Regions from separate parts of the Streptomyces sp. NPDC093510 genome, predicted to be linked through region 4. Evidence: riboswitches for the same ligand, from Rfam matches in the RefSeq annotation. Region 4 holds a riboswitch; each other region holds the start of a gene.
The links. A riboswitch is a leader RNA that binds a small molecule or an ion and turns the genes downstream of it on or off. The one in region 4 is predicted to bind cobalamin.

Region 1: linked by a shared signal. The riboswitch ahead of AB0N81_RS08850 (cobalamin biosynthesis protein) and the one ahead of metE (5-methyltetrahydropteroyltriglutamate--homocysteine S-methyltransferase) in region 4 are both predicted to bind cobalamin.
Region 2: linked by a shared signal. The riboswitch ahead of AB0N81_RS31305 (CoA-acylating methylmalonate-semialdehyde dehydrogenase) and the one ahead of metE (5-methyltetrahydropteroyltriglutamate--homocysteine S-methyltransferase) in region 4 are both predicted to bind cobalamin.
Region 3: linked by a shared signal. The riboswitch ahead of AB0N81_RS16650 (ribonucleoside-diphosphate reductase subunit alpha) and the one ahead of metE (5-methyltetrahydropteroyltriglutamate--homocysteine S-methyltransferase) in region 4 are both predicted to bind cobalamin.

Annotation. Positions count from the first base shown of each region.
Region 1 is NZ_JBFBEE010000004.1:385,671-392,613, forward strand. Features, by position in the region: gene AB0N81_RS08840 (putative cobaltochelatase) at 1-2,076, opposite strand, end outside; gene AB0N81_RS08845 (cobyric acid synthase) at 2,111-3,619, opposite strand; gene AB0N81_RS08850 (cobalamin biosynthesis protein) at 3,616-4,569, opposite strand; cobalamin riboswitch at 4,679-4,812, opposite strand; gene AB0N81_RS08855 (hypothetical protein) at 4,932-5,156, opposite strand; gene AB0N81_RS08860 (inorganic phosphate transporter) at 5,169-6,464, opposite strand; gene AB0N81_RS08865 (class II aldolase/adducin family protein) at 6,778-6,943, shown strand, end outside.
Region 2 is NZ_JBFBEE010000023.1:47,433-54,375, reverse strand. Features, by position in the region: gene AB0N81_RS31320 (MarR family transcriptional regulator) at 1-194, opposite strand, end outside; gene AB0N81_RS31315 (VOC family protein) at 258-626, shown strand; gene AB0N81_RS31310 (cupin domain-containing protein) at 816-1,385, opposite strand; cobalamin riboswitch at 1,573-1,767, shown strand; gene AB0N81_RS31305 (CoA-acylating methylmalonate-semialdehyde dehydrogenase) at 2,023-3,546, shown strand; gene AB0N81_RS31300 (acyl-CoA dehydrogenase family protein) at 3,552-4,700, shown strand; gene AB0N81_RS31295 (enoyl-CoA hydratase/isomerase family protein) at 4,697-5,779, shown strand; gene mmsB (3-hydroxyisobutyrate dehydrogenase) at 5,776-6,684, shown strand; gene AB0N81_RS31285 (enoyl-CoA hydratase) at 6,681-6,943, shown strand, end outside.
Region 3 is NZ_JBFBEE010000009.1:190,695-197,637, reverse strand. Features, by position in the region: gene AB0N81_RS16660 (cytochrome P450) at 1-1,266, shown strand, start outside; gene AB0N81_RS16655 (ribonucleotide-diphosphate reductase subunit beta) at 1,366-2,388, opposite strand; gene AB0N81_RS16650 (ribonucleoside-diphosphate reductase subunit alpha) at 2,388-4,796, opposite strand; cobalamin riboswitch at 4,926-5,056, opposite strand; gene AB0N81_RS16645 (GNAT family N-acetyltransferase) at 5,111-5,626, opposite strand; gene mctP (monocarboxylate uptake permease MctP) at 5,708-6,943, opposite strand, start outside.
Region 4 is NZ_JBFBEE010000005.1:207,238-214,180, forward strand. Features, by position in the region: gene AB0N81_RS10195 (hypothetical protein) at 1-914, shown strand, start outside; gene AB0N81_RS10200 (hypothetical protein) at 911-1,891, shown strand; cobalamin riboswitch at 1,970-2,191, shown strand; gene metE (5-methyltetrahydropteroyltriglutamate--homocysteine S-methyltransferase) at 2,355-4,673, shown strand; gene AB0N81_RS10210 (glycosyl hydrolase family 65 protein) at 4,763-6,943, opposite strand, start outside.

The DNA of each region.
Region 1 (6,943 bases), on a different contig from region 4:
GGCCCTCCTAGAAGGCGAGTTCATTCCCTGTACGTCCTTGACGAGGCCGGCGATCGAGTCGGCCCGCAGCTCGTCGAGGGTCACGGCCGTACCGCCGAGCTCGCCCGCCAACTGGCCCGCGAGACCGAGGCGTACGTAGCCCGACTCGCAGTCGACGACGACCGAGGCGACCCCGTCCGCCGCGAACAGCCGGGCCGCACGGCCCGCGCGGGCCACCGGCTCCACACCGCCCGTCGCCCGCCCGTCCGTCACCACGACCACCAGCGGCCGCCGCGCGGCGTCCCGCAGCCGCTCCACACGCAGCACGTCGTGCGCCTTCAGCAGGCCCTCGGCCAGCGGTGTGCGGCCGCCGGTCGGCAGCGATTCGAGGCGGGCCGCGGCGGCGTCCACCGACGAGGTCGGCGGCAGCGCCACCTCGGCGCCCTTGCCGCGGAACGTCACGAGCCCCACCTTGTCGCGCCGCTGATAGGCGTCCAGGAGGAGCGAGAGCACGGCACCCTTCACGGCACTCATGCGCTGCCGCGCCGCCATCGACCCGGACGCGTCCACGACGAACAGCACGAGGTTGCCCTCGCGCCCCTCGCGCGTCGCCTGCCGCAGGTCGTCACGGCGTACGACGAGACCGGCCCCCGAGCGCCCGCGCGCCTTCTGGTGCGGGGCGGCGGCCTGCACCGTCGCCGCCAGGTGCAGCTTGGTGAGGGCTCCGCGAGGGCGGCGCGAACCCGTCGTACGGCCGTGCTCGGTCCGCGCCCGCGAGCGCCGTCCGGCCGCGCCCTCGCCGATGCCGGGCACGCTCAGCATCTTCGTGCGGAACGGCTCGGCGGCGCGAACGGCCTGCTGCTCGCCGGAGGCCCCGCCCGGAGCAGGGGCGGGCTCCTGCGGGGCCGGGGCCTCCTCGGACTCCTCGGCCTCCGGGCCCTGGTTCTGGGAGGGCAGCTCGGGGGAGTCGGGGCCCTCTCCGGCCGGGGGCTGCCCGCCGCCTCCGCCGGGCCCGTCGGGGTCGGGGTCGTCGTCGCCGTCGGGGGAGCCGCTCTCAGGCGGCTCGGGCTCCTCGGAAGCCTCGTTCTCGCGCGCCTCCTCCAGCGTCTCGTCGAGCTTGTCCTCGTCGAGGCCCGGCGCGTCGAAGGGGTTGCGGCGCCTGCGGTGCGGCAGCGCGAGCAGCGCGGCCTGCCGCACGTCCTCGCTCTGCACGTCGGTACGGCCCTCCCACGCGGCCAGCGCCGTCGCCGTGCGCGCCATCACGATGTCCGCGCGCATCCCGTCGACCTCGAACGCCGCGCAGGTCGCCGCGATCTGCCGCAACGCCGCGTCGCCCAGGACGACTTGGGGGAGCAGTGCGCGGGCCGCCGCGACGCGGGCCCGCAGCGCGGACTCGTCCTCGGCGAAGCGCCCCGCGAAGCCCTCGGGATCGTCGTCGTACGCCAGCCGCCGCCGTACGACCTCGACGCGCTGGTCGGTCTCACGGGACGCGGCCACCTCGACGGTGAGACCGAACCGGTCGAGCAACTGCGGCCGCAGCTCGCCCTCTTCGGGGTTCATCGTGCCGACGAGCAGGAACCGCGCGGCATGCCGCACGGAGACGCCTTCGCGCTCCACGTACGAGGCGCCCATCGCGGCCGCGTCCAGGAGCAGGTCGACCAGGTGGTCGTGGAGCAGATTGACCTCGTCCACGTACAGGATGCCGCGGTGCGCGTCGGCGAGCAGGCCGGGCTCGAACGCCTTGACGCCCTCCGCGAGCGCACGCTCGATGTCCAGGGCGCCGACGAGCCGGTCCTCGGACGCGCCGACCGGCAGCTCCACCATCCGCGCGGGCCGCGCCGTGGCGCCGCCCGCCTCGTGCGGGCCGTCGGGGCAGTTCGGGTCGGCGGCCGCCGGATCGCACGAGAAGCGGCACCCGGCGACGACCGGGACCTCCGGGAGCAGCGCCGAGAGAGCGCGCACGGCGGTGGACTTGGCGGTGCCCTTCTCCCCCCGCACGAGCACGCCGCCGACAGCGGGCGATACGGCGTTCAGCAAGAGCGCGAGCCGCAGGTCGTCCTGCCCGACGAGGGCGGTGAACGGATACGGGGTGGTCACAGGGCCTCCTTGAAGCGGTGGTGCGTGGCGGCGCTCACGAGGGCGCTCCCGGCGCGATGAACGGCAGACCCTTCGGCGCGCCGTTCTCGATCAGGTCCAGGAGTCCGTCCGTGTCCGCGTGTTCTTCGATCAGGTCGCCGAGCAGGTCTAGCTGTTCCTCCCGCAGGGTGGCGAAGCTGGTGTCTGGGGCCGGCACGAAACGGCGTCCGGCCGCGCGGGCGACCTCGGCGAGGAACCGGCGCCGGAACGCGTCGCTCTCCAGCGACCCGTGCCAGTGCGTGCCCCACACCTCGCCGACCCGGCAGCCGTCCAGGAAGGTCTCCCCGCCCGCGACGTCGGCCACGCCGTGATGGATCTCGTACCCCTCGACGCGCTCCCCGAGGGCCTCGCCCACCGGCCGCGCGAGGGTCTTCTCGCGGGCGAACCGCACCCGCACGGGCAGCAGCCCGAGCCCGTCGACGGACCCGGCACGCGACTCGACCTCGTCCTCGATGTGCTCGCCGAGGACCTGGAAGCCGCCGCAGATGCCGAGCACGGGCCGCCCCTCGGCGGCGCGGCGCGCGAGGGCGTCCGCGAGGCCGCGCTCGCGCAGCCACTGAAGGGCGCGCACGGTCCCGCGCGTGCCCGGTACGACGACGAGGTCGGCGTCGACGAGCTCCTCCGCCCGGTCCACGAACCGCACGACGACGCCCGGCTCGGCGGCCAGCGCGTCGACGTCCGTGAAGTTGGACATCAGCGGCACGGCGCACACGGCGACCCGCAGCACGTCCTCGCCGACCGGCGGCGCCACCACGGACTCCCGCACCGCACCCCGCAGGGAGACCCGCAGGCCGTCCTCCTCGTCGATGCCGAGCCCGTGCTGGAACGGCAGCACGCCGTACGTACGCCGCCCGGTGAGCCCGAGCAGCATGTCGAGACCGGGCTCGAGGAGGGAGACGTCCCCACGGAACTTGTTCACCAGGTAGCCGGCGACGAGCTCCTGGTCGGCCGCGCTCAGCAGCGCCGTCGTCCCGAAGAACGACGCGAAGACCCCGCCCCGGTCGATGTCCCCGACGACGAGCACGGGGAAGCGGGCGGCGCGCGCGATGCCCATGTTCACGATGTCGGTGCGCCGCAGGTTGATCTCGGCGGGACTGCCCGCGCCCTCACAGATCACGGCGTCATAGCTGCCCCGCAGCTCCTCCAGACACCCCACGACGGTGTCGAGCAGCGCCGCCTGCCGCCCTCCGTGGTAGCCGCGGGCGCTCATCTCGCCCACCGGCTTGCCCATCAGCACGACCTGGCTGGAGCGGTCGCCGCCGGGCTTGAGCAGCACGGGATTCATCAGCGCGCTCGGCTCGACGCGGGCGGCCTGCGCCTGCATGGCCTGCGCCCGCCCGATCTCGGCGCCCTCGCGGGTGACGAAGGAGTTGAGGGACATGTTCTGCGCCTTGAACGGCGCGACGGACACACCCTTGCGGGTCAGCCACCGGCAGATGCCCGCGGTGACGACGCTCTTCCCGGCGTCCGAGGTGGTCCCTGCGACGAGCAGCCCACCACTCATACGTTTCTCCCTGACTTTGCCGACCGCAGCGCCAGGCGGGCGGTCACCGAGGCGCCTAGAGCCAGCCAGCTCACGCACCGGGAAAGCTTCACTGCCCGCTCGATGTCGGCCACGCCCACGTCACGCCCGTCCGTGTTCAGCACGGGCCGGTGCTCGACCCGTCCCGCGTACGACAGGGTCCCGCCGAGCCGGACGCCCAGCGCCCCGGCGAAGGCGGCCTCGACGGGTCCGGCGTTGGGGCTCGGATGCTTCGCGGCGTCCGCGCGCCACGCCCGCACCGCCCCCGAGGGTGACTCCCCGGCCAGCGCGGCCAGCACGGCGGTGAGCCGCGCCCCCGGCCAGCCGAAGACGTCGTCGAGCCGCGCGGAGGCCCAGCCGTAGCGCCGGTACCGCGACGACTTGTGCCCGACCATCGCGTCGAGCGTGTTCACGGCACGGAAGGCGACGAGCCCCGGCACCCCGCCGAAGGCGCCCCACACGAGCGCCCCCACCACCGCGTCGGACGTGTTCTCGGCGACGGACTCCACGACGGCCCGCGCGATGCCGTCGGCGTCCAGCGCCTGCGGGTCCCGCCCGCACAGATGCGGCAGCCGCTCCCGCGCGACCTCGACGTCGCCGGCCTCCAGCGCCCCGCCGATCGCCCGCGCCTCACGGCCGAGCGAGGTCCCGCCGACCACGGCCCAGGTCGCGGCGGCGGTCAGCGCCACGGACCCGGCACGTGACCGGCGTACGAGAGAAGAGGCGAGGACGGCGGCGCCCGCCGCACCCCCGGCGCACACCACGGCGTGCAGCGCGCCCCACCCGCGGTGGTCGCGCCACAGCACCCGTTCGACGGCACCCGCCGCCCGTCCGAACGCGGCGACAGGATGGCCACGGCGGGGATCGCCGAGCAGCAGGTCACCGAGGAGTCCGGCGGCGGCGCCGTACGCGAAGTCGCGATCGGCACTCATGGGCTCAGCCCGCCGCTGCGCTGAGGAGGGAACTCGTACTCAGAGAAGGAACCGGCAACGGGCGGCCGAGCATGGCGATATGTCCTCACTCAGGGTGTCCGCGCCCTGGTTCGACGTGATCGGCGGCGAGAGTTCCTGGCTCGCGGGGAGGTCTCTCCCCGGTGACAGTGGCGGGACCGCGCCGGATTCGCACCGGCTTCCTCTTCTGCCGCCGTAGTTGGCCCCGGCAGTCCACCACGCCCCGCGAATGCCCGTCAACTCGCCGTTGACCTGCGGTGGGAGAGTGTGTTGGGGCCCACATACAAGAGTGGGGCGCGGAGCGTTTTCGCACGCTCCGCGCCCCACCCGGGAACGCTGCTGTGTCAGGCGACGATCAGATAGATCCCGTACGCCACGGCCGCCGCGCACAGGGCGAAGCAGGCGTACGCGCCGGTGCGGGCCATGGCCGCGGAGCCGCCGGTGGAGGAGGCCGCCCGCTCCTGCTGGGAGAGGCCGACGATCCCGAGGGTGAACAGGCCCACCAGGGCCACGGTCACCACGAGGCTGACTCCGAAGACGGAGCCGAGAGCTGCCCAGTCGATGCTCATGGTCGTCTGTCCTTACACCGTCGCCGGCCTGGCGGGGTCCGCCATGGCGCCGGTCGTGGTCGTGGTCGGGGCCGAGAGGGTGGCCTTGACGGCCTCGTCCGGGCCGGTCATGGCGGCCGTCGTGCCCACCGGGGGCGGGCTGACGGCGGCGATCGCGGTGGTGACGACGCCCGCGGGCTCGGCGGCCGTGGTGCCGTCGTGGCGGATCTCGTCGTCGGTGACGTTGGTGTGGGTGACGGCGTTGCGCCGCGAGAGCGCCCAGATGACGGCGGAGCCCGCGACCAGGAGCGCGGCGGTGACCGCGACGCCCCAGGGGCCCTGCTGGGTGAGGAACTCGGCGCCCGCGCCGACCAGACCGGCGGCCGGCAGGGTCAGACCCCAGGCGATGAACATCCGGGTCGCGGTCGACCAGCGGACCACGCCGCCCTTGCGGCCGAGGCCCGCGCCCATCACGGCGCCGGAGCAGGACTGGGTGGTGGAGAGCGAGAAGCCCAGGTGCGAGGAGGCCAGGATGACCGTCGCGGCGCTGGTCTGGGCGGCGAAGCCCTGCTGCGGCTGGAGGTCGGTGAGGCCCTTGCCCATGGTGCGGATGATGCGCCAGCCGCCGAGGTACGTGCCGAGGGCGATGGCCACACCGGCCGAGACGATGACCCACATCGGGGGGTTCGCGCCGGGGTTCAGGACGCCGCCGGTGACCAGGGCGAGCGTGATGATGCCCATGGTCTTCTGCGCGTCGTTGGTGCCGTGGGCCAGCGAGACGAGGCCCGCGGAGGCGATCTGGCCCGCGCGGTAGCCCTTGGCGGTGGCCTTGGTGTCGGTGTTGCGGCCGATCCGGTACGTCAGGCGTGTGGCCAGCGCAGCGGCGAGACCCGCCACGAGCGGCGCGGCGAGGGCCGGGATCAGGATCTTGGTGACGACGGTGCCGCCGTTGATCGACGACCAGCCCATCGACATGACCGCGGCACCGATGAGGCCGCCGAAGAGCGCGTGGGAGGAGCTGGAGGGCAGGCCGACCAGCCAGGTCAGGAGGTTCCAGAGAATCGCGCCGACGAGCGCGGCGAAGATCACCTCGGTTTTGAGGCCGTCCTCGTTGACGATGCCGCCTGAGATCGTCTTGGCGACTTCGACGGAGAGGAAGGCTCCGACGAGGTTGAGCACGGCGGACATGGCCACCGCCGTCTTGGGCTTGAGAGCGCCGGTCGAGATGGTCGTCGCCATCGCGTTGGCAGTGTCGTGGAAACCGTTCGTGAAATCGAACACGAGAGCGGTGACGATCACGATCCCGAGGAGAAGCGTGATGTGTTCCATTTACCCAGGCTTCTGTTGGACGTCAGTGGCATGTGGAACGTAGGCAACCCGGGTGAACGGAAAGTGAACTGGGTCGGGCGGTGCGGTGACCCGAAGCGGAGTGCCCTCGCTCCGTATGGACCAGGTGTCCGACGACGATCGTACGGAGGCCCCCCGGGAGGCCCGCAAACTGGGCGGAGTGTCGGGTTCCGCCATCCGATGACGGGTCCTCGCACGACCGGCTCCGAGCAGCCCGCGGAACGGGTCGGGCCCGTCGAAAGAGATCCTGATCACGCGGGTACGGCTCCCGGCGTCCGGCTGGCAGGATCACCGCATGACTGAGCAGCGGGACGAGGAGCGGGAAGCGGCGCGCGACGCCATCCGGAACGCCTGGGCCGAGCTGGTCGGGACCGCTCGCAGGACGGTGCGGGACGGCCTGGTCGTCGGCACCTCGGGCAACGTCTCCGTACGCGTCGGCGGCACGGTCCTCGTCACCCCGA
Region 2 (6,943 bases), on a different contig from region 4:
AACGCGCCCCGCGCGAGCTCGGAGTTCGACAAGCCCGGCCGCTGAGCCAGCAGTTCGAGGCAGGAGTAGTGCGTCACGCTCATCCCGAGTGGCCGCAGCACCTCCTCCATGGCTACGCGGAGGGCGCTCGACGCCTCTTTGAGCAGGTAGCCCAGTGACGTCTCCAGGTCGATACCGGCACCGTCTTGTTTCATGTCAGCATTCTGACATAGGTTCACCTGTGTCAGGAAGCTGACACGACAAGAAGGAGCATCATCATGCCCGTCACCGGCCCCGACTTCATCTCGCTCCAGGTGCGCGACCTCGGCGCTTCGCAGGCGTTCTACGAGCAGTACCTCGGCCTCGTCCGCTCGCAGGCCGGGCCCCCGCACGCCGTCGTCTTCGAGACGAAGCCGATCGCGTTCGCGCTCCGCGACATCGTTCCCGGCACCGATCTCGCATCTGTTGCTCAGCCCGGCATCGGTGCCGCGATCTGGCTGCACGCCACCGACGTCCAGGCCATTCACGACGCTCTCGTCGCCGACGGTCACACCATCGTCTCCGCGCCGATCGACGGGCCCTTCGGCTGGACATTCACCTTCGCCGACCCCGACGGCTACCAGGTCACCCTCCACGACCGCGCCTGACCGGCCTACTGTCGGTCGGGCGGCCGCCGCTTGGGAGTGGTCGGGCCCGGGTCGCCGCCGGGTTCGGGCGTCCTGGCACACCGCCTGCCGCCAACGCGTCCAGCAAGACACCTGCGGGCACCGATGCTGGGGCGGTGACCCGCTCCACGGCGCCCGCAGAGTCCTGCGCACGGTGTCGGCCCGCCCCGGTCAGCCCATCGCGGCGGGCTCCGGAGCAGGGACGGTTCCCTGTGCGGTCCGAGCCGCCGACGGGTCGAAGCGCATGGGCGTGATCTGCTTGACGTCGTAACGGCTCCGCATGCGCTTGACCGCCTCGGGGTCCACCGAGTCACCGGCCGACCAGATCTCCGCGATCTCTTCGAAGTAGTGCTCGTGCTCGGGGGACGGGGAGCTCTGGAACAGCATGCGCACCGGTTTGTCCGTGGCGTTCCTGAAGGCGTGCGGGGTGTTGGGCGGCACGAACATGCTGCTGCCCGCGGGGGCGCGTACGACCCTGTCCCCGTCGACGGACTCCCAGTCGAGCCAGTCATCCGTACGTTCGGCGGGCTCGAACGCCAGCAGTTCCAACTCGCCTTCGAGGATGTAGAAGAACTCCTCCGACTGTTCGTGGAAGTGGCCGCCGGTGTCGAAGCCGGGCGGCACGACCACCTCGAAGATGGAGGCGGAGGAACCCTGCGCCCCCGTGGCCTTGAAGGTCACTTCTTGCGCCTTCGTGACCAGCTTGTGCCCCTCACCCGGCAGGCGAATGAGGTCGCTCATGCGATCAACTCCTTGAGTGGAACCGTAAGAACCGTAAGAACCGTAGTGACCGAAGTAAGGCTACGACCCTTACCTTGAGCGGCGCTCGGGCCGAGGGTGGCGGGGGGCAGTGCGGAGCGGCGTCACGTGCTGGTCATCGGCACCGGACGGGGGAACCGGCGCCTCATCAGCTGGGGTCTGGATTTACTAGGACGTCCAACTATATAGTCGGGAGAGAAGGTCCGCGGTGCAGGGAAGTCGGTGTGAATCCGACACGGTCCCGCCACTGTGACCGGGGAGTTCGCCGTCGAGCAGTACGCCACTGACGCGTTGGATGTCGGGAAGGCGGGCGGCGCGCGCTGATCCGGGAGTCAGGATACCGGCCGCGGAATGTCCGTGTTGTCCACGAGGATGGAGCTGACACGCATGGCACCGGCGCGTATCCACGCCACTGATGATCCGCGGCAACCGGCATTTCACGGTTTTCACGGCTTCCACGGCTTCCACGGCCGGGATTTCTCCCGCCCCGTAACCGCCCCTGTCGGCTGACGGCCCTTCGCCATACGCGCTCTCGCGCGGTCACGTGCACACGAGCCACCGCTCGCCTGTGCCCTGTCTCCGCGCGCCATCCCGGATCACCTGACGAGAGCAGGCATTCATGGTCCGCATGCAAGACCGCGCCGCTGTGCGCGAGTTGACCCACTTCGTCGGCGGCAGGCACACCGAGGGGACCTCGGGGGCCTATGGCGACGTGTACGACCCGAACACCGGCCGGATCCAGGCGCGCGTCCCCCTCGCGAACCGGTCGGAGACCGAGGCGGTCATCGCCGACGCCGTCCGCGCCCAGCGCGAGTGGGGGGAATGGAATCCGCAGCGGCGCGCCCGTGTCCTGCTGAAGTTCCTCACCCTCGTCGACCGGCAGAAGGACACGCTGGCCCGACTCCTGTCGTCCGAGCACGGCAAGACCGTCGCCGACGCGCACGGGGACATCCAACGCGGCCTGGAAGTGGTCGAGTTCGCCGCCGGTATCCCGCACCTCCTCAAGGGAGAGTTCACCGACAACGCGGGCACCGGCATCGACGTCCACTCGCTGCGCTCGCCGCTCGGCGTCGTCGCGGGCATCACGCCCTTCAACTTCCCGGCGATGATTCCGCTGTGGAAGGCCGCGCCCGCGCTCGCCTGCGGCAACGCCTTCATCCTCAAGCCGTCCGAGCGCGACCCGTCCGTCCCGCTGCGGCTGGCCGAACTGTTCCTGGAGGCGGGCTTGCCGCCCGGCGTCCTGAACGTCGTCAACGGCGGCAAGGAAACCGTGGACACCCTCCTTGAGGACCCGCGCGTCCAGGCGCTCGGCTTCGTCGGCTCCACGCCGGTCGCCGCACACATCTACGCCACCGCGGCCGCGCGCGGCAAGCGCGCCCAGTGTTTCGGCGGCGCCAAGAACCACATGATCGTGATGCCGGACGCCGACCTCGACCAGGCCGTGGACGCCCTCATCGGCGCCGGGTACGGCTCGGCGGGGGAGCGCTGCATGGCCATCTCCGTCGCCGTTCCGGTGGGCGAGGACACAGCTGATGCCCTTGTCGCCCGCCTGAAGGAGCGTATCGGCACCCTGCGCATCGGACCCGGCGACGACCCTCAGGCGGACTTCGGCCCCCTGGTCGGCCAGGACGCCGTCGACCGTGTCCGTTCGTACGTCGATCTCGGTGTGAAGGAAGGCGCCGAGCTCGTCGTCGACGGGCGGGACTTCAGGCTGGACGGTCATGAGCAGGGGTTCTTCACCGGGGCCAGCCTCTTCGACCGGGTCACGCCCGGCATGCGGATCTACCAGGAGGAGATCTTCGGACCGGTCCTGTGCGTGGTTCGCGCGGCCGACTACGAAGAGGCACTGCGACTGCCGAGCGAGCACACCTACGGCAACGGCGTCGCGATCTTCACGCGCGACGGCGACACGGCCCGCGACTTCACCCGCCGCGTGAACACCGGCATGGTCGGCGTCAACGTCCCCATCCCGGTTCCGGTCGCCTACCACACCTTCGGCGGCTGGAAGGCGTCCGGTTTCGGTGACCTGAACCAGCACGGCCCGGACGCCATCCGCTTCTACACCCGCACGAAGACGGTCACCTCGCGCTGGCCCGCCGGGCTCCGCGCAGGCGCGAGCTTCACGATCCCGACCATGGAGTGAGCGGCATGACCCACACCATGCTCACAAAGGACCAACAAGCCCTGATCGAGACGGTGTTGGACTTCGCCCAGGACCACATCGCCCCGCACGCGGTGGACTGGGACCGGGACAAGCACTTCCCCGTCGATGTCCTGCGCAAGGCGGCCGGGCTCGGCCTCGGCGGGGTGTATGTCCGGGAGGAGTCCGCAGGGTCCGCCCTCAGCCGCGAGGACGGTGTCCTCGTCTTCGAGGCGCTCGCCTCGGGCTGCCCCTCCATCGCGGGCTATCTGTCCATCCACAACATGGTCGCCTGGATGATCGACCGCTATGGCGACCCCGACCAGCGTGCTGCCTGGCTGCCCCGGCTGTGCGCCATGGACGACCTGGCCAGCTACTGCCTGACCGAGCCCGGCACCGGCTCGGACGCGGCGGCTCTCACCACCAGGGCCGTCCGTGACGGGCAGGACTGGCTGCTCACGGGCGTGAAACAGTTCATCTCCGGAGCCGGCGCGTCCCAGCTCTACGTCGTCATGGCCCGCACAGGAGGCGACGGTGCCGACGGGATCTCCGCCTTCGTGGTCGACAAGGACGACACGGGTGTCTCCTTCGGCCCGAACGAGCAGAAGATGGGCTGGAACGCGCAGCCCACCAGGCAGGTCATCCTGGACGGCGTCCGCGTACCCGGCAACCGGCTCCTGGGGCGGGAAGGCCGGGGGTTCCGCATCGCCATGAACGGCCTCAACGGCGGCCGTCTCGGTATCGCCGCCTGCTCCCTCGGCGGGGCCCGCAGCGCGCTCGACCGCAGCCTGGTCCACCTCGCCGACCGCGAGGCGTTCGGCCGCCGCCTCCTGGACGCCGGGGCGTTGCGCTTCCGCCTGGCCGACATGGCGACCGAACTCGCCGCCGCCCGTGCCCTCGTACGACAGGCGGCGCAAGCCCTCGACCGCGGCGACCCGCAAGCGCCGTACCTGTGCGCCATGGCGAAGAGGTACGCGACGGACACCGGCTACTCCGTGGCCGACCGCGCACTCCAACTGCACGGAGGGTACGGCTATGTGAGCGAGTACGGCATCGAGAAGATCGTCCGCGACCTACGGGTCCATCAGATCCTGGAAGGGACCAACGAGATCATGCGTGTCATCGTCGCCCGCGGTCTGACGGAGGTGTACGGATGACCGGCGACGACCGGCACGTCCTGCTGCGTACCGAAGGCCGCGCCGCCCACATCACCCTCAACCGGCCCCGCGCACTCAACTCCCTCACCCACGCGATGGTGCGCCGTGTCGACGAGGCGCTGACGGCGTGGGAGCACGACGACCGTGTCGAAACCGTCGTCATGAGCGGGGAAGGAGAGCGGGGGCTGTGCGCGGGCGGCGACATCCGCGCCATCCACGACGACGTACGCGATGCGCACGGAACGGCGACCGCCGCGTTCTGGCGCGACGAGTACCACCTCAACGCCCGGATCGCCCGCTACCCGAAACCGTACGTCGCCCTCATGGACGGCATCGTGATGGGAGGCGGCGTCGGCATCTCCGCCCACGGCAGCGTCCGCATCGTCACCGAACGCTCGCGTGTCGCCATGCCGGAGACCGGAATCGGCTTCGTCCCCGACGTGGGCGGCACCTATCTGCTCGCCCTGGCGCCGGGGGAGTGGGGCACGCACCTCGCGCTGACCGGAGCGCCGATCGGCGCGCGCGACTCCCTGCTGTGCGGACTCGCCGACCATCACATGCCGTCCGCCTCGCTCCCCGCCTTCGCCGCGGATCTCTCCCGCATGCCAGTACGAGAGGCACTGCTACGGCACGTACAACAGGAGACGCCACCGGGCGAGTTGGCCGAGCAGCGGCAGTGGATCGACACCTGCTACGCCGCCGACACCGTGGAGGAGATCGTGGGCCGGCTGCTCGGACACGGCGACCCCGCGGCCAAGGAGGCCGCCGAGACGCTGCTCGCCAAGTCGCCCACCGCACTCAAGGTCACACTCGCCGCCCTGCGCCGCGCCCGTCGGCTCGGGTCGCTGGAACGCGTCCTGGACCAGGAGTACCGCGTCTCCTGCGCGGCCCTGACCGCCCCCGACCTGGCGGAGGGCATCCGCGCCCAGGTCATCGACAAGGATCGCGATCCCCGCTGGTCGCCCGCGACGCTCGGCGAGGTCACGGGCGCCGATGTGGACCGGTTCTTCGCACCGCTCGGCGCACGGGAACTGGGCCTCGCCGCGCACGACGACACCACGACGGAGGTGGTCTGGTGAGCAGGACCGTCGCCTTCATCGGGCTCGGCCACATGGGCAGACCGATGGCCGCCAACCTCGTCCGGTCCGGCCACCGGGTACTCGGCCACGACCTCGAACCCGCCGCTGTCGGGAACGCCGTGAAGGCCGGCGTCGAGGCGGTGCCGCGGGCGGCCGACGCCGTCGCTGAGGCGGACATCGTCCTCACCATGCTCCCGGCAGGGCGCCACGTCCTCGGTCTCTACGACGACATCCTCGTCGCGGCCTGCCCCGGCACCCTCTTCGTGGACTGCTCGACCATCGACGTGAGCGACGCCCGCGCAGCCCACGAGCGGGCCCTCGCCGCGGGCATGCGCGCCCTCGACGCACCCGTGTCCGGAGGCGTGGTCGGCGCGGAAGCCGCCACGCTCACCTTCATGGCCGGCGGGGGAGAGGCGGAGTTCGCCGAGGCCCGGCCGCTCCTCGACGCCATGGGTAAGAAGGCCGTGCACTGCGGCGGCGCCGGTGCCGGCCAGGCCGCCAAGATCTGCAACAACATGATCCTGGGCGTCTCCATGATCGCCGTGAGCGAGGCGTTCGTCCTCGCCGAACACCTCGGACTGTCCCACCAGGCCCTGTACGACGTGGCGTCGACGGCGTCCGGACAGTGCTGGGCACTCAGCGTCAACTGCCCGGTGCCGGGGCCGGTTCCCACCAGCCCTGCCAACCGCGACTACCGTCCTGGCTTCGCGGCCGCGCTCATGGCGAAGGACCTCGGCCTGGCCGCCAACGCGATCGAAGGGGGCGGTGTACGTGCCGAACTGGGCCTGAAAGCCGCGGAGGTGTACCAGGCGTACGCCGAACAGGTGGGCGCCTCCGAGGACTTCTCCGGCATCGTCCGCACCATCCGGAGTACCGTCGAAGCCCCTCAGGGAGACCCGACATGAGTACCGAAGCCGGGCAGCACCACGAGACGATCCTCGTCGAACGCACCGGGCGCACCGCCCTGATCACCCTGAACCGTCCGCGGGCACTGAACGCGCTGAACCTCACCGTCATGAAGGAGGTCGTCGCCGCGGCAGAGGAACTCGACCGGGACCCGGAGTGCGGCTGCCTCATCATCACCGGCTCCGCCAAAGCCTTCGCGGCGGGCGCCGACATCAAAGAGATGCAGCCCCGCGACTACATGGACATGTACCTCGCCGA
Region 3 (6,943 bases), on a different contig from region 4:
GTGCGCGACCCGCTCGGCTTCCTCTCGGCGCTGCGCGACCACGGGGACCTCGTACGGATCAGGCTGGGACCCAAAACGGCCTACGCGGTGTGCGATCCGGAACTGGTCGGAGCCATGCTGAAGAACCCCGAGTACATCGTCGGCGGACCGCTCTGGGACACCCTGGAGGTGCTCCTCGGCAAGGGCGTGGCGACCAGCAACGGCAGACTGCACCGGCGCCAGCGGCGCATGATGCAGCCCGCCTTCAGGCCCGAGCGGATCGCCGACTACGCCAAGGTGATGGAGGAGGAGGCGCGCGCCACGGCGGCCCGCTGGCAGCCGGGCGCCACCGTCGACGTGAGCGCCGAGATGTTCCGCACGGCGGTGCGCATCGTCTCGCGCTCGCTCCTGGAGGTCGACTCGATACGGGACAAGGCGGACCGGATCGCCGACTCGCTGCACACCGTCTTCGACGGGCTCTACCGCAGGATGGTGCTCTCGGTCGGCCCGCTCCACCGCGTGCCGACCCCCGCCAACCGGCGGTTCGAGAGGGCGCTCGCCGATCTGCACGCGCTCGTCGACGAGATCATCGCCGAGCGCCGCGCGGCCGGACCAGGCGCCCCGGACGACCTGCTCGCCGAATTGCTGCGGGCCAGGGACGAAACCGGGGAGCCCATAGCCGACCAGGAGATCCACGACAACGTCGTATCGCTCGTCGTGGCGGGCGCGGAGAATGTCGCGTCGACGCTGGCGTGGACGTTCCACCTGCTGACCGAACACCCCGAGCAGGAAAGGCGGTTGGTTGAAGAGGTAAATTCCGTGGCCCCGGATCGCGCGATCACATTCGCCGATCTCAAGGAGCTGCCGCACACCCGCAATGTCGTCACCGAGGCGATGCGTATCCGGCCTGCCGCCTGGATATTCACGCGCAGGGCCGTGGCCGAAACCGAACTGGGCGGCTTTTCGATTCCGGCGGACGCCGACCTCGTCTACAGCGTGTACGCGATGCAGCGCGACCCGCGTTCCTTCGAGCGGAACCTCGAGTTCGACCCCGACCGCTGGAATCCGGAACGAGCCGGTGACGTGCCGGAGTTCGCGATGATGCCGTTCGGCGTCGGCAACCGGAAGTGCCCCGGGGACCACTTCAGCCTGGCCGAACTCGCCCTGATCCTCGGGACGGTGGTGCCGAAGTGGCGTCTTGAGCCGGTCGAGGAGACCGACATCCGCACCCGGGTCGGCATCACCCTGCACCCCAAGCGGCTCGTCCTGCGGGCCGCACCGCGCTGACGCGCTGACACGGCAAGGTGCCCGCCCCCGTCCGGCAGAACGGGGGCGGGCACACCGGCGCGCGTCCAGGACTCGTCCAGGATGCGTCCCAGGACTCGTCTAGAACTCGTCGTCGAAGGAGACCGAGCCCTCCACCGCGACCTGGTAGGCCGAGGGCCGCCGCTCGAAGAAGTTGGTCAGCTCCTGGACACCCTGCAGCTCCATGAAGGAGAACGGGTTCTCGGAGCCGTAGACCGGCGCGAAGCCGAGGCGCTGCAGACGCTGGTCGGCCACGCACTCCAGGTACGCGCGCATCGAGTCGGTGTTCATGCCCGGCAGACCGTCACCGCACAGATCGCGGGCGAACTGCAGCTCGGCCTCGACGGCCTCCTTCAGCATGTCCGTGACCTGCGTCTGGAGCGCGTCGTCGAAGAGCTCCGGCTCCTCCTTGCGGACCGTGTCCACCACGTCGAAGGCGAAGCTCATGTGCATCGTCTCGTCGCGGAACACCCAGTTCGTGCCGGTCGCCAGGCCGTGCAGCAGACCGCGGCTGCGGAACCAGTAGACGTAGGCGAATGCACCGTAGAAGAAGAGGCCCTCGATGCACGCCGCGAAGCAGATCAGGTTGAGCAGGAAACGGCGGCGGTCGGCCTGCGTCTCCAGCCGGTCCAGCTTCTCGACCGAGTCCATCCACTTGAAGCAGAACTGCGCCTTCTCACGGATGGAGGGGATCTCCTCGACCGCGTCGAACGCGGCCGCCCGGTCCTCGGGATCGGGCAGATAGGTGTCGAGCAGCGTCAGATAGAACTGGACGTGCACAGCCTCCTCGAAGAGCTGACGGCTCAGGTAGAGCCGCGCCTCGGGGGAGTTGATGTGCTTGTAGAGCGTCAGCACCAGGTTGTTGGAGACGATCGAGTCACCGGTCGCGAAGAACGCGACGAGGCGGCCGATCAGGTGCTGCTCCTCGGGCGTCATCTTCGCCAGGTCGGCGACGTCCGAGTGGAGGTCGACCTCCTCGACGGTCCACGTGTTCTTGATCGCGTCCCGGTAGCGCTCGTAGAAGTCCGGGTAGCGCATGGGGCGCAGGGTCAGCTCGAAGCCCGGGTCGAGGAGGTTCTTCTCGCTGTGGGTCGTGGAGCTCATTACTGGCAGGCCTCGCAGGACTCGGGGTTTTCCAGGGAGCAGGCGACGGCCTCGGGGTCGGTCACCTGCTGGGGGGCGGGGGCGGTGGCGGCGGCGTTCGAGCCGCCGGCCGCGCGGGCGATGCGGGTGGCGGGACGCGAGCGCAGGTAGTACGTGGTCTTCAGACCCCGCTGCCAGGCGTAGGCGTACATCGAGGAGAGCTTGCCGATGGTCGGCGTCTCCATGAAGAGGTTGAGCGACTGCGCCTGGTCCAGGAAGGGCGTGCGGGCGGCGGCCATGTCGATCAGGCCGCGCTGCGGGATCTCCCACGCGGTGCGGTACAGCGCGCGGATGTCCTCGGGAATCCAGTCGAAGCCCTGCACCGAGCCGCTGGCCTCGCGCAGCGCCTCACGGGTGTGCGCGTCCCACACGCCCAGCCGCTTGAGCTCCTCCACCAGGTAGGCGTTGACCTGGAGGAACTCGCCGGACAGCGTCTCGCGCTTGAACAGGTTGGAGACCTGCGGCTCGATGCACTCGTAGACACCGGCGATGGAGGCGATGGTCGCGGTCGGCGCGATGGCCAGCAGCAGCGAGTTGCGCATGCCGGTGGCGGCGATACGCTCCCGCAGCGCCGCCCAGCGCTCCGGCCAGGTCAGCTCGACACCGTAGTGGTCGGGGTGCAGGACGCCGCGCGCGGTGCGGGTCTTCTCCCAGGCCGGCAGCGGCCCGTTGCGCTCGGCGAGGTCGGCGGACGCCTCGTACGCGGCGAGCATGATCCGCTCGGAGAGGCGGGTCGACAGAGCGCGCGCCTCGGGGGAGTCGAAGGGCAGCTTCAGCTGGAAGAAGACGTCCTGCAGACCCATCGCGCCCAGGCCCACCGGACGCCACTTGGCGTTGGAGCGCCCGGCCTGCTCGGTCGGGTAGAAGTTGATGTCCACGACCCGGTCGAGGAAGGTGACGGCCGTGCGGACGGTCTCGTCCAGCCGCTCCCAGTCGATGTCACCGGCGGCCGTGTCCACGAACGCGCCGAGGTTCACCGAGCCGAGGTTGCAGACGGCCGTCTCCCCGTCGTCCGTCACCTCCAGGATCTCCGTGCACAGATTGGAGGAGTGCACCGTGTGACCGGGCTCCGCCGTCTGGTTGGCGGTGCGGTTGGCGGCGTCCTTGAAGGTCAGCCAGCCGTTGCCGGTCTGCGCCAGGGTGCGCATCATGCGGCCGTACAGGTCCCGGGCCGACATGGTCTTCTTCGCGAGCCCGGCGGCCTCCGCCTTCCGGTAGGCGGCGTCGAACTCCTCGCCCCACAGATCGACGAACTCCGGCACGTCCGAGGGCGAGAACAGCGACCACTCCTGGTCGGCGGCGACCCGGCGCATGAACTCGTCGGGAATCCAGTGCGCCAGGTTGAGGTTGTGCGTGCGGCGCTGGTCCTCACCCGTGTTGTCGCGCAGCTCCAGGAACTCCTCGATGTCGGAGTGCCAGGTCTCCAGGTAGACCGCGGCGGCACCCTTGCGGCGCCCGCCCTGGTTCACGGCGGCGACCGAGGCGTCCAGGGTCTTCAGGAACGGCACGATGCCGTTGGAGTGCCCGTTCGTCCCGCGGATCAGCGACCCCCTGGAGCGGATGCGGGAGTACGAGAGGCCGATGCCGCCCGCGTGCTTCGAGAGGCGCGCGACCTGGTGGTAGCGGTCGTAGATGGAGTCGAGCTCGTCCAGCGGGGAGTCGAGGAGGTAGCAGGACGACATCTGCGGGTGCCGGGTGCCGGAGTTGAAGAGCGTCGGCGAGGACGGCAGGTAGTCCAGGCGGCTCATCAGGCCGTACAGCGCGGCGACTTCGTCGACGGCTCGCACGCTCCCGTCCTCCGCGAGGCCGCTCGCGACGCGCAGCATGAAGTGCTGCGGGGTCTCGATGACCTGCCGGGTGATCGGGTGGCGCAGCAGATAGCGGCTGTGCAGCGTGCGCAGGCCGAAGTAGCCGAAGCGGAAGTCCGCGCCGTCCGCGAGCGCGGCCTCCACGAGCGCGTCGAGCCGCGCCGCGTGCTCGGTGGCGAAGGCCGCCGTGCGGTCGGCGATCAGACCCTCGCGGTGACCGACCGTGATCGACTCGGTGAAGGTGCGCACGCCCTGCGAGGCGGCCTCGGCGGCGATGGAGAGGCTCAGCAGCCGGGCGGCGAGCTTGGAGTACGCAGGGTCCTCGGAGATGAGCCCCGCGGCCGCCTCGGTCGCCAGCTCCCGCAGCTCCGACTCGTCGGCCCGTGCCGACCGGCCGCGCAACGCGGCGGCGGCGACCCGGCCGGGGTCGGCGTCGGGGAGGTCGGCGGTGAGGTCGGTCAGGGTGCGCAGCAGCACGGCCCCTGGTCCGTCGGTACCCACAGTGCTGTCGGTGGGCTGCGGTGACAGCGCTGACGCAGGTTCGGCAGGCGCGATGGTCACGTGGAGCTCTCCCTCGCTCGGCTCTGGGCCTCATGGAGGGGATGGCACACACGGGCGCACCCGGGCAGGGTGGCGTACCGCGTCCACCGGCCCATTCCACGAGGCCCGGACGGTCGGCACCCGGCCGGACGGCTCGGGTGCACTGTCGGCAGGTCTTCGGACTCCGCGTACGACAAATGCGCACACGTCTACCGTTGCGGGACAGTTCCGGACTTGCACCGGATTCCCCTGCGGCGACAGCGAGCATGAGCATACATCTTGTGCCGCGTTTCTGAAGCAGGCCCACATCTTGTGTCGGCTCGCGGGGGCGGGGCCTAGAGTGTCAACGCGTAGGTGCGCAGCGGGAGGTCGGGGAGGGGGCACCAGTCGCGCTCCGGCGTCCGTACGAAGCCGAGGCGTTCGTAGAGCCGGTGGGCGGTCCGCATCGAGGGCGAGGAGGACAGAACGAGCCGGTCACGGCCCGCGTCCCGGGACCGCTGGACGCACGCGCGCACCAGTATCTCGCCGACGCCCCGGCCGCGCGCCGCGTGCGCGACCGCCAGCATGCGGATCTCCGTCTCGCCGTCCCGCGCGATGTCCGCCATGGGCCCGCCGGCCGGTACGAAGGTCACGCCGCCGAGGAGCCCGTCGGCGGCGCCGCCGACGGGCTGGTCCGCCACCGCCACCAATATCTCGGCGTGCGCCGCGCGCCCCGCCACGTCCCGCAGTACGGGCAGATAGCGGTCCTCCGCCCCGTAGTCCAGATGTCCGTCGTCGAGATAGGCCTGCGCGGTGAGGTCGCCCAGTGCCGCGTACTCCTCGGGGTGTGCCCGCCTGATCGTGATGTCCATGCCGCGCAGTGTGCAACAGGGACACGACAAGGGGCCGCCGGTTTTTTCCGGCGGCCCGAGTCGTGTGCGCGGTGGTACGGGTCAGTGCCCCGCGCCCGCCGTCGCCTTGGGCAGTTCCTGTATGACGCCGGGGTCGCCCGCGTCCGCCGTGTAGTCCTCCGGCGACGTCTCGTCGATGCCCTCGGGGGCCTTCAGCGCCTTCAGGACGAAGGTGAGGACCACGGTCACGACCACGTTCAGGACGAACGCGGTGAGGCCGATGTAGCCGATCTCGCCGATGCCGGGGATCGTGTCGGAGGAGCCGCCGAAGTGCTTCTGCGTGGGCGAGGCGACGCCGTACGCGGCGAGCGTGCCGTAGACCATGCCGACCACCCAGCCCGCGAGCAGCGCCCAGCGGTGGAACCACCGGGTGAACAGGCCGCCGACCAGGGCGGGCATCGTCTGCAGGATCCAGATGCCGCCAAGGAGCTGGAAGTTGATCGCGACGGTCTTGTCCATGCCGAGGACGAAGACGAGGGCGCCCACCTTCACCATGAGCGAGACCAGCTTGGAGACCTTCGTCTCCTGCTCGGGCGTCGCGTCGGGCTTGAGGAAGTCCTTGTAGATGTTCCGGGTGAAGAGGTTCGCGGCCGCGATGGACATGATGGCGGCCGGGACGAGCGCGCCGATGCCGATCGCGGCGAAAGCGACGCCCGTGAACCAGTCGGGGAACATGTCCTCGAAGAGCTGCGGGATCGCCAGCTGGCCGTTGTCGACCTTGACCCCGGCCGCGATCGCCATGAAGCCGAGCAGCGCGAGCAGGCCCAGCATCAGGGAGTACAGGGGCAGGATCGTGGTGTTGCGGCGGATCACGTTGCGGCTCTTGGAGGAGAGCGTCGCCGTGATCGAGTGCGGGTACATGAAGAGCGCGAGGGCCGAGCCGAGCGCCAGCGTCGCGTACGTCCACTGGCCGGCCTCCGGCGGCGCGAGCGCGCCGCGCGGCTTGTCGGTCGCCGGGTTGGTCTGCGAGAACGCCTCGCCCGCCTTGGCGAAGATGTCGTCGAAGCCGCCGAGCTTGATCGGGATGTAGATGATCGCGACGATGATGACGAGGTAGATCAGGCCGTCCTTCACGAACGCGATCAGCGCGGGCGCCCGCAGCCCCGACGAGTACGTGTACGCGGCGAGCACCGCGAACGCGATCAGCAGCGGCAGGTCCTTGATGAACCAGTGGGTGTCGGGGCCGCCGCCGATCCCCATGACGTCCAGGACGGCCTGGATGCCGACCAGTTGGAGCGCGATGTAGGGCATCGTGGCGAGGATGCCGGTGACCGCGAC
Region 4 (6,943 bases):
CGTGGCAGACCGGCGGCCGGGACGGCGACGGCGACGGCGACGGCGACGGCGACGGCGACGGCGACGGCGACGGCGACAAGGACGGTGGCGGGGAGGGTGACAGCGACCGGGACGGCGACGGGGGCCGCGGGGGCGGGAAGCCGCCGGGCTGGCTGCCGTGGGGGCCCAAGTCGCCCAACACGGACGAGGCGCCCGAGCCCGACAGCATGTATGACGCGCTCCAGAAGGGCGAGTGCCGGCAGGCGTACGACAGCGCGGTCGACCCCGACAAGCGGCCCGACAACTCGGCGTCGCCCGCGTCCTGGAAGGTCATCGAAGGGCTGGCCGGGATCTGCAAGGCCGCGCACGGCGAGCGGGACGGGCTGAACATCGCGGTCAGGGCCGAAGCGGGGTTGCGCGCGGCCGGTTACCGGCCGGGGACCGACGACTACCTCTGCAAGGACGGTGACGCCTTCGCGGTTCTGCAGCGCTTCGTCGCGTACCACCAGCGGCATCCCGGCGAGCCGGTGGTGCTGCGGTCCGCTCCCGCGGGTGTCGCGGCCTGCGGCAACACGATCAGCGCCACGGATCGCAGCGTCGCGCCGGGCGCGTCGATCGGCTTCTACGGCACGTGGCCCGACGCGCCGGACACCGTGGAGCTGCGTGCCGCGGAGCTGACGGCTCCGGTCGTCCTCGAACCCTTCGGCGACGAGGACGACAAGGTGCGGTGCTGCAAGGACGGGACGGTCACCGTCGACCTGCCGGGACCCGACCGCTTCGAGGGCCGGCGTCCGACGGTCATCGACGTGACGCTCGTGACGAAGAGCGGCGCGAGGGTGGCCAAGCAGGCGGCGTTCACCGTCGACTGGAGCGGCGTCCAGCAGTCTCCGTCGCCCTCCTCCGCGTCACCCATGTCCGGCGCCCTGCACCGATGACCGGGCCTCCTGAACCGCGGCCGCAACCCGGACCGCAACCGCCCGCCGACCCTGATCCGGCACCCCGGCCCTCCCCTGCCCCACAGCCCGCCCCAGCGCCGACTCCGGACCCCGCCCCGGGCCCGGCTCCAGCTCCGGCCCCGCCCCCGGCCCTCCCCGAACCCGCCATCGGCTGGGTCGAGATCGTCGGAGCCATCGGTTCCCTCGTCACTCTCCTGACCGCCGTCCTGTTCTACTTCGGCTGGGCGAGCACCGACGCCGAGACCAAAGCCCTCGGTCTGCGCGACACCGTCTTCCACTTCTCCACCAGCGACTACCTGCTGCGCAGCGTCGGGGCCCTCTACCTCCCGGCCTGGTGCGCGGCAGGCATCGCGCTCGGCGCGCTCGGACTGCTCCGCTGGGCGGCGGGCGAACCGGAACGGCTCGCCCGCGCCGTGCGCGTGCTGCGATTCGCGTGGGCGGTGCCCCTCGCCCTCGTACCGCTGTATCCGCTCAGTCCCTGGCTGTTCGACCTGTTGCTGCCGCTCACCACGATCGGCGGCTTCGCGCTCACCGCGTACGCCCGCACCCGTGACCGCCCGGACCTGCGCCTCTGGGGGCTCACGCTCTTCGTCTGTGTCCTGTCGCTGTTCTGGGCCGTGTCGACGTACGCGGCGATCGCGGGCCGCGGCCGGGCGGAGCTGACCGAGCGGACCCTGCTCAGCGGCGATTTCCCCGCCGTCGTCGTCTTCAGCGAGAAGGATCTGATGATCCGCGGCGGCGGCAGCTGCTTCCGCCGCGTCACCGACCAGGGCAGCCGGTACGCGTACGAGTACGGCGGGCTGCGTCTGTTCCACGTCTCCGGAGACCGCGTCTTTCTGGTTCCCCGCTACTGGACGCCCGAGGACGGCACCCTCTACGTCCTCAAGGAAGGGGCGGGACAGCGCGTCGACCTGCTCAGCGGCGCCGGGCGCCGGGCCCGGGAGTGTTCGGGATAGCCGGCCGGTCCGGCGCCGCGTGTCGCAGCTCACCTTTCGGATCCGGTCCCGGCCCGGCCCGCCTGCGGACGGCGCCGTATGGTGATCAGTGCAGCTGGTTCGCCCCGTCCGCCAGGCGGGAGCGTCGTAAGAGGGAACCCGGTGAGAATCCGGGACTGCCCCGCAGCGGTGAGCGGGAACGACCGCCGTCACACGCACTGGGACCGGAGACCGGTCCCGGGAAGCGACGGCCAGTAGGTGTCCTCCCCCGTGAGGATGTGCCCGCGAGTCCGAAGACCTGCCCGCTGTCCGCGCACGAACCGTTTCGGGCGCGGACATCCCGGTGACCTCGAGGGCGGGTCGGCGCACATATCGGACGGACGACCGCGCCACCGCGCGCACTCGTACTGTCCGGTAGGTCGCCCCTTCGCGCTCTCGTCCCGTCCCCGGGATCTCAGGGATTCATCTCGCGAAGGAGATCTCCGTGACCAGCAGGACCGCAGCCGCGGCAGCACGAGCCACCGTGTACGGCTACCCCCGTCAGGGCCGCAACCGCGAACTGAAGAAGGCGATCGAGGGCTACTGGAAGGGCCGTGTCACCGCTGACGCCCTCCGTACCGCCTCCGCCGCACTGCGCCGGGCCAACTGGCGGGAGCTCGCCGACGCCGGCATCGGCGAAGTTCCGACCGGCGACTTCTCGCACTACGACCACGTTCTGGACACCACCGTCATGGTCGGCGCCGTCCCCGAACGGCACCGCGCCGCGGTCGACACGGACCCGCTCGACGGCTATTTCGCGATGGCGCGCGGCACGCAGGACGTGGCGCCGCTGGAGATGACGAAGTGGTTCGACACCAACTATCACTACCTCGTGCCGGAGTTGGGGCCGGGGACGGTGTTCAGCGCCGACTCCACCAAGCAGGTCACCGAGTTCGAGGAGGCGCGGGCGCTGGGTCTTTCGGCCCGGCCCGTCCTCGTCGGCCCGGTCACCTACCTGCTGCTGGCCAAGCCCGCGCCCGGTGTGGCCGCCGACTTCGATCCGCTGACCCTCCTCGACCGTCTCCTGCCGGTGTACGCCGAGGTGCTCGCGGACCTGCGGGCGGCGGGCGCCGAGTGGGTGCAGCTCGACGAGCCCGCCCTCGTCCAGGACCGCACGCCGGCCGAACTGAACGCCGCCGAGCGCGCCTACCGCGACCTGGGCGCCCTCACGGACCGCCCCAAGCTGCTTGTCGCCTCGTACTTCGACCGGCTCGGCGATGCCCTGCCGGTGCTCGCGAAGGCCCCGGTCGACGGCCTCGCCCTCGATTTCACCGAGGCGGCCGCCGCCAACCTCGACGCGCTCGCCGCCGTCGGCGGGCTGCCTGGCAAGCGGCTGGTCGCCGGTGTCGTCAACGGCCGCAACATCTGGGTCAACGACCTGGAGCAGTCGCTCGCCACCCTCGGCACCCTGCTCGGCCTCGCCGACCGGGTCGACGTCGCCGCCTCCTGCTCGCTCCTCCACGTTCCCATCGACACCGCCCTCGAACGTGACATCGAGCCACAGATCCTGCGCTGGCTGGCCTTCGCCCGCCAGAAGACCGGCGAGATCGTGACCCTCGCCCGGGGCCTGGCCCAGGGCACCGACACGATCTCCACCCAACTCGCCGCGAACCGCGCTGATCTGGCCTCCCGGGCGGGCTCCCCCATCACCCGCGACCCGGCCGTCCGAGCCCGTACCGGAGCCGTCACCGGCGCCGACGCCCGGCGTTCCCAGCCGTACGCGGAGCGGGCTGCTGCCCAGCGCGCCGCCCTCGGCCTCCCGCTCCTGCCGACGACGACCATCGGCTCCTTCCCGCAGACCGGTGAACTGCGGTCCGCCCGCGCCGATCTGCGGGCCGGGCGGATCGACGGCGCCGGGTACGAGGAGCGCATCAGGGCCGAGATCCGGGAAGTGATCGCCTTCCAGGAGAAGACGGGCATCGACGTCCTGGTGCACGGCGAGCCCGAGCGCAACGACATGGTGCAGTACTTCGCCGAGCAGCTCACCGGCTACCTCGCCACACAGCACGGCTGGGTCCAGTCGTACGGCACCCGCTATGTGCGGCCGCCGATCCTCGCCGGTGACATCTCCCGTCCCGAGCCGATGACGGTGCGCTGGACGACGTACGCCCAATCCCTGACCGGCCGTCCCGTCAAGGGCATGCTCACCGGCCCCGTCACCATGCTGGCGTGGTCGTTCGTCCGCGACGACCAGCCGCTCGGCGACACCGCACGGCAGGTGGCCCTCGCCCTGCGCGACGAGGTCGACGACCTGGAAAGGGCGGGGACCCGGGTCATCCAGGTCGACGAACCCGCGCTGCGCGAGACGTTGCCGCTGCGCGCCGCCGACCACCCCGGCTATCTGGCGTGGGCCACGGAGTCGTTCCGTCTCACCACCAGCGGGGTGCGTCCGGACACGCAGATCCACACGCACATGTGCTACGCCGAGTTCGGCGACGTCGTCCAGGCCATCGACGACCTCGACGCCGACGTCATCAGCCTGGAGGCGGCCCGCTCCCACATGCAGGTCGCGCGCGAACTCGCCGCCCACGGGTACCCGCGCGAGGCGGGACCCGGTGTGTACGACATCCACTCCCCGCGCGTGCCGAGCGCCGAGGAGGCAGCGGCCTTGCTGCGCAAGGGACTTGACGCCATTCCCGCCGAGCGGCTGTGGGTCAATCCCGACTGCGGTCTCAAGACGCGCGGCTGGCCCGAGACCCGCACGTCCCTGGAGAACCTGGTCTCGGCGGCCAGGACGGTCCGGGCGGAGCTGGCCGAGCTCTGACGGCCTGACGCGGCGCGGTGCGGCCGGGCGGGAGCGACCAGCTCCCGCCCGGCAGAGCACACCGGCTCCCCTCGCTGCCTGGTGCCTCGCTAGTCCACCCTCAGCTCGGCGATGCCGGGGTGCTTCTTCGCGCCCTCGTCGCCGCGCACCGTCACCCGTACGTACCGTGCGAGTCGCGCGTCGTCCGTCTCCGCGCGGTGCCAGTGGCGGCCGTCGAGGGAGAGTTCCACGGTGTGGGCGGCCGGCTCGGTGGCGGTCCAGACGGGCGTGACCTTGTGGACGCGGACGGGCTTGTGAAGGTCCGTCGTCAGGTGGCCGCGCGCGCCGTCCGGGACCCAGGCCGTGGCGGAGTTGCCGTCGACGGCGGCGCCCGCGTACATGCCGGGCTGCTCGGACGAGGCTTCGGCGGCGGTGCAGCGGGCCGCGTTGGTGGTGGGTGTCAGGTCGGGGCGGCGGGTCTTGAGGACGGCGGGGCTGCCCTTGCCGACGATCTGCTCGCCCTGCGGCGTGTCGAGCGTCATCGGCTCACCGTCGGTGAGGCGCACGGTGGTGCGGTGGGCGCGGAGTTCGATGTCGTACGTGCGCCCCTGCCAGGTCAGTCCGCGCAGGGTCACGCCGCGGTCGAGCTGCGGAGGGAGCATCGGGTCGAGGTGCAGACGGTTCTCCCGCATCCGCATGCCGGTCAGGCCGTTGGTGAAGGTCTGCAGGAACCCGCCCTTGCCGGTGAGGAAGTCGTGCGCGGGCGAGCCCGACAGGGGGTCCTCGGCGCCCGCCTTGTCGCCGCGGGCCTCGGAGAACTGCGCGAAGGGGCCGCGTACGAACGGCTTGATGGAACGCTCCAGGTAGGTGTACGTGGAGCAGCCGGGCTCACCGATCCCCGCGGCGTCGATGGCGTGCACCGAGTCCGTCATGGCCGGGCCGTCCGGGTCGGTGCGCTCCGCGTAGTAGTCGAGGGTGGCGGCCGCCGCGCCCTCGGGCATCTTCCACTCCAGCGGATACATCAGGAGGACCGTGTCGGCCTGCTTGATGGTGCTGCCGTCGTAACCGTCGTACTGCTGGAAGACCTTGCGGCGCTCGTCGTACGGGATGCGGATGCGGTCGGCTACGGCCTTCCACTCGGCGGGGGCCCGCTTGCCGAGCAGTTCGGCGGCGCGGGTGGCGTGGCGCAGGGCGGTCACGGCGCCGGCGTTGGTGAAGACCGCGTCGTCGACGCCGTTGCTGTACTCGTCGGGCCCGGCCGTGTCCTTGATCGAGTAGCTGCCGTCCTTGTTGCGGCTGACGCGGCCCGCCCAGAACTCGGCGATGCCCTTCATGACCGGCCAGCCGCGCTCGCGCAGCCAGCGCGTGTCCTTGGTGGCCAGGTAGTACTGCCAGGTCGCCAGGGAGATGTCGGACTGGAGGTGGACCTGGGTGCGGCAGTGCGGCGGGTCGACGCTGTGGCACTCCTTGGCCAGGTCGCCCGAACTTCCGCTGTTCCAGGGGTAGAAGAGACCGCGGTAGCCGAGTTCGCGGGCGTTCTCGCGGGCGGCCGCGCGGGTCCGGTAGCGGTAGTCGACCACGGACCTGGCGAGCTCGGGGCGGGTGGCGAGCAGGCCCGGGTACATCCAGGTCTCGGCGTCCCAGAAGACGAGGCCCGCGTAGTTGTCGCTGGTCAGCCCCGCCGGGGCGATGCTGTTCGCCGCACCCTCACGGGTGTTGGAGAGCAGCCCGTACTGTGCGGAGCGCACCCACGACTGCATCTCGCGCCGCCCGTGCACCTGGATGTCGCCGCGCCACAGCCGGGACCAGGCGGCGGTGTGGGAGCGGAGGAGGTCCTGCCAGCCGCGGTCGGCGGCCCGTCGTGAGGCGGCGGTGGCGTCCCGGCGCGGTGCTCGCGAGGTCAGGGCCGTGTCGACGCCGACGTACTTGGTGAAGTCGTACGACTGTCCGCGCCGGACCGGCAGGGCGAATTCCTGACGTGTGGTCAGGTCCTTTGCGCGCTTGGCCCGTTGGGCTGTGACGGTGTGCGCTCCGCGGCCGGCGTGCAGGGTGGAGGCGACGGCCCCTTCGGTCTTCGTGCCTTCCGTGCGGAAGGCGACGTCCATGCTCGGCGCGGTCCGGCCGCCGCGGTTCTCGCCGGTCCGGTCTCCGCCGCCCGTCTGCCGGATGCGCCGCGCGCCCCGGCCGTCGAGCATGTCGGTGACGGTCGCCCTGCCGTTCCAGTGCGGCGTCATGCTCATGCGTACGGCACCTACGTGCGGATCGGCGCGGTCGGCGAGCACCTCGTACAC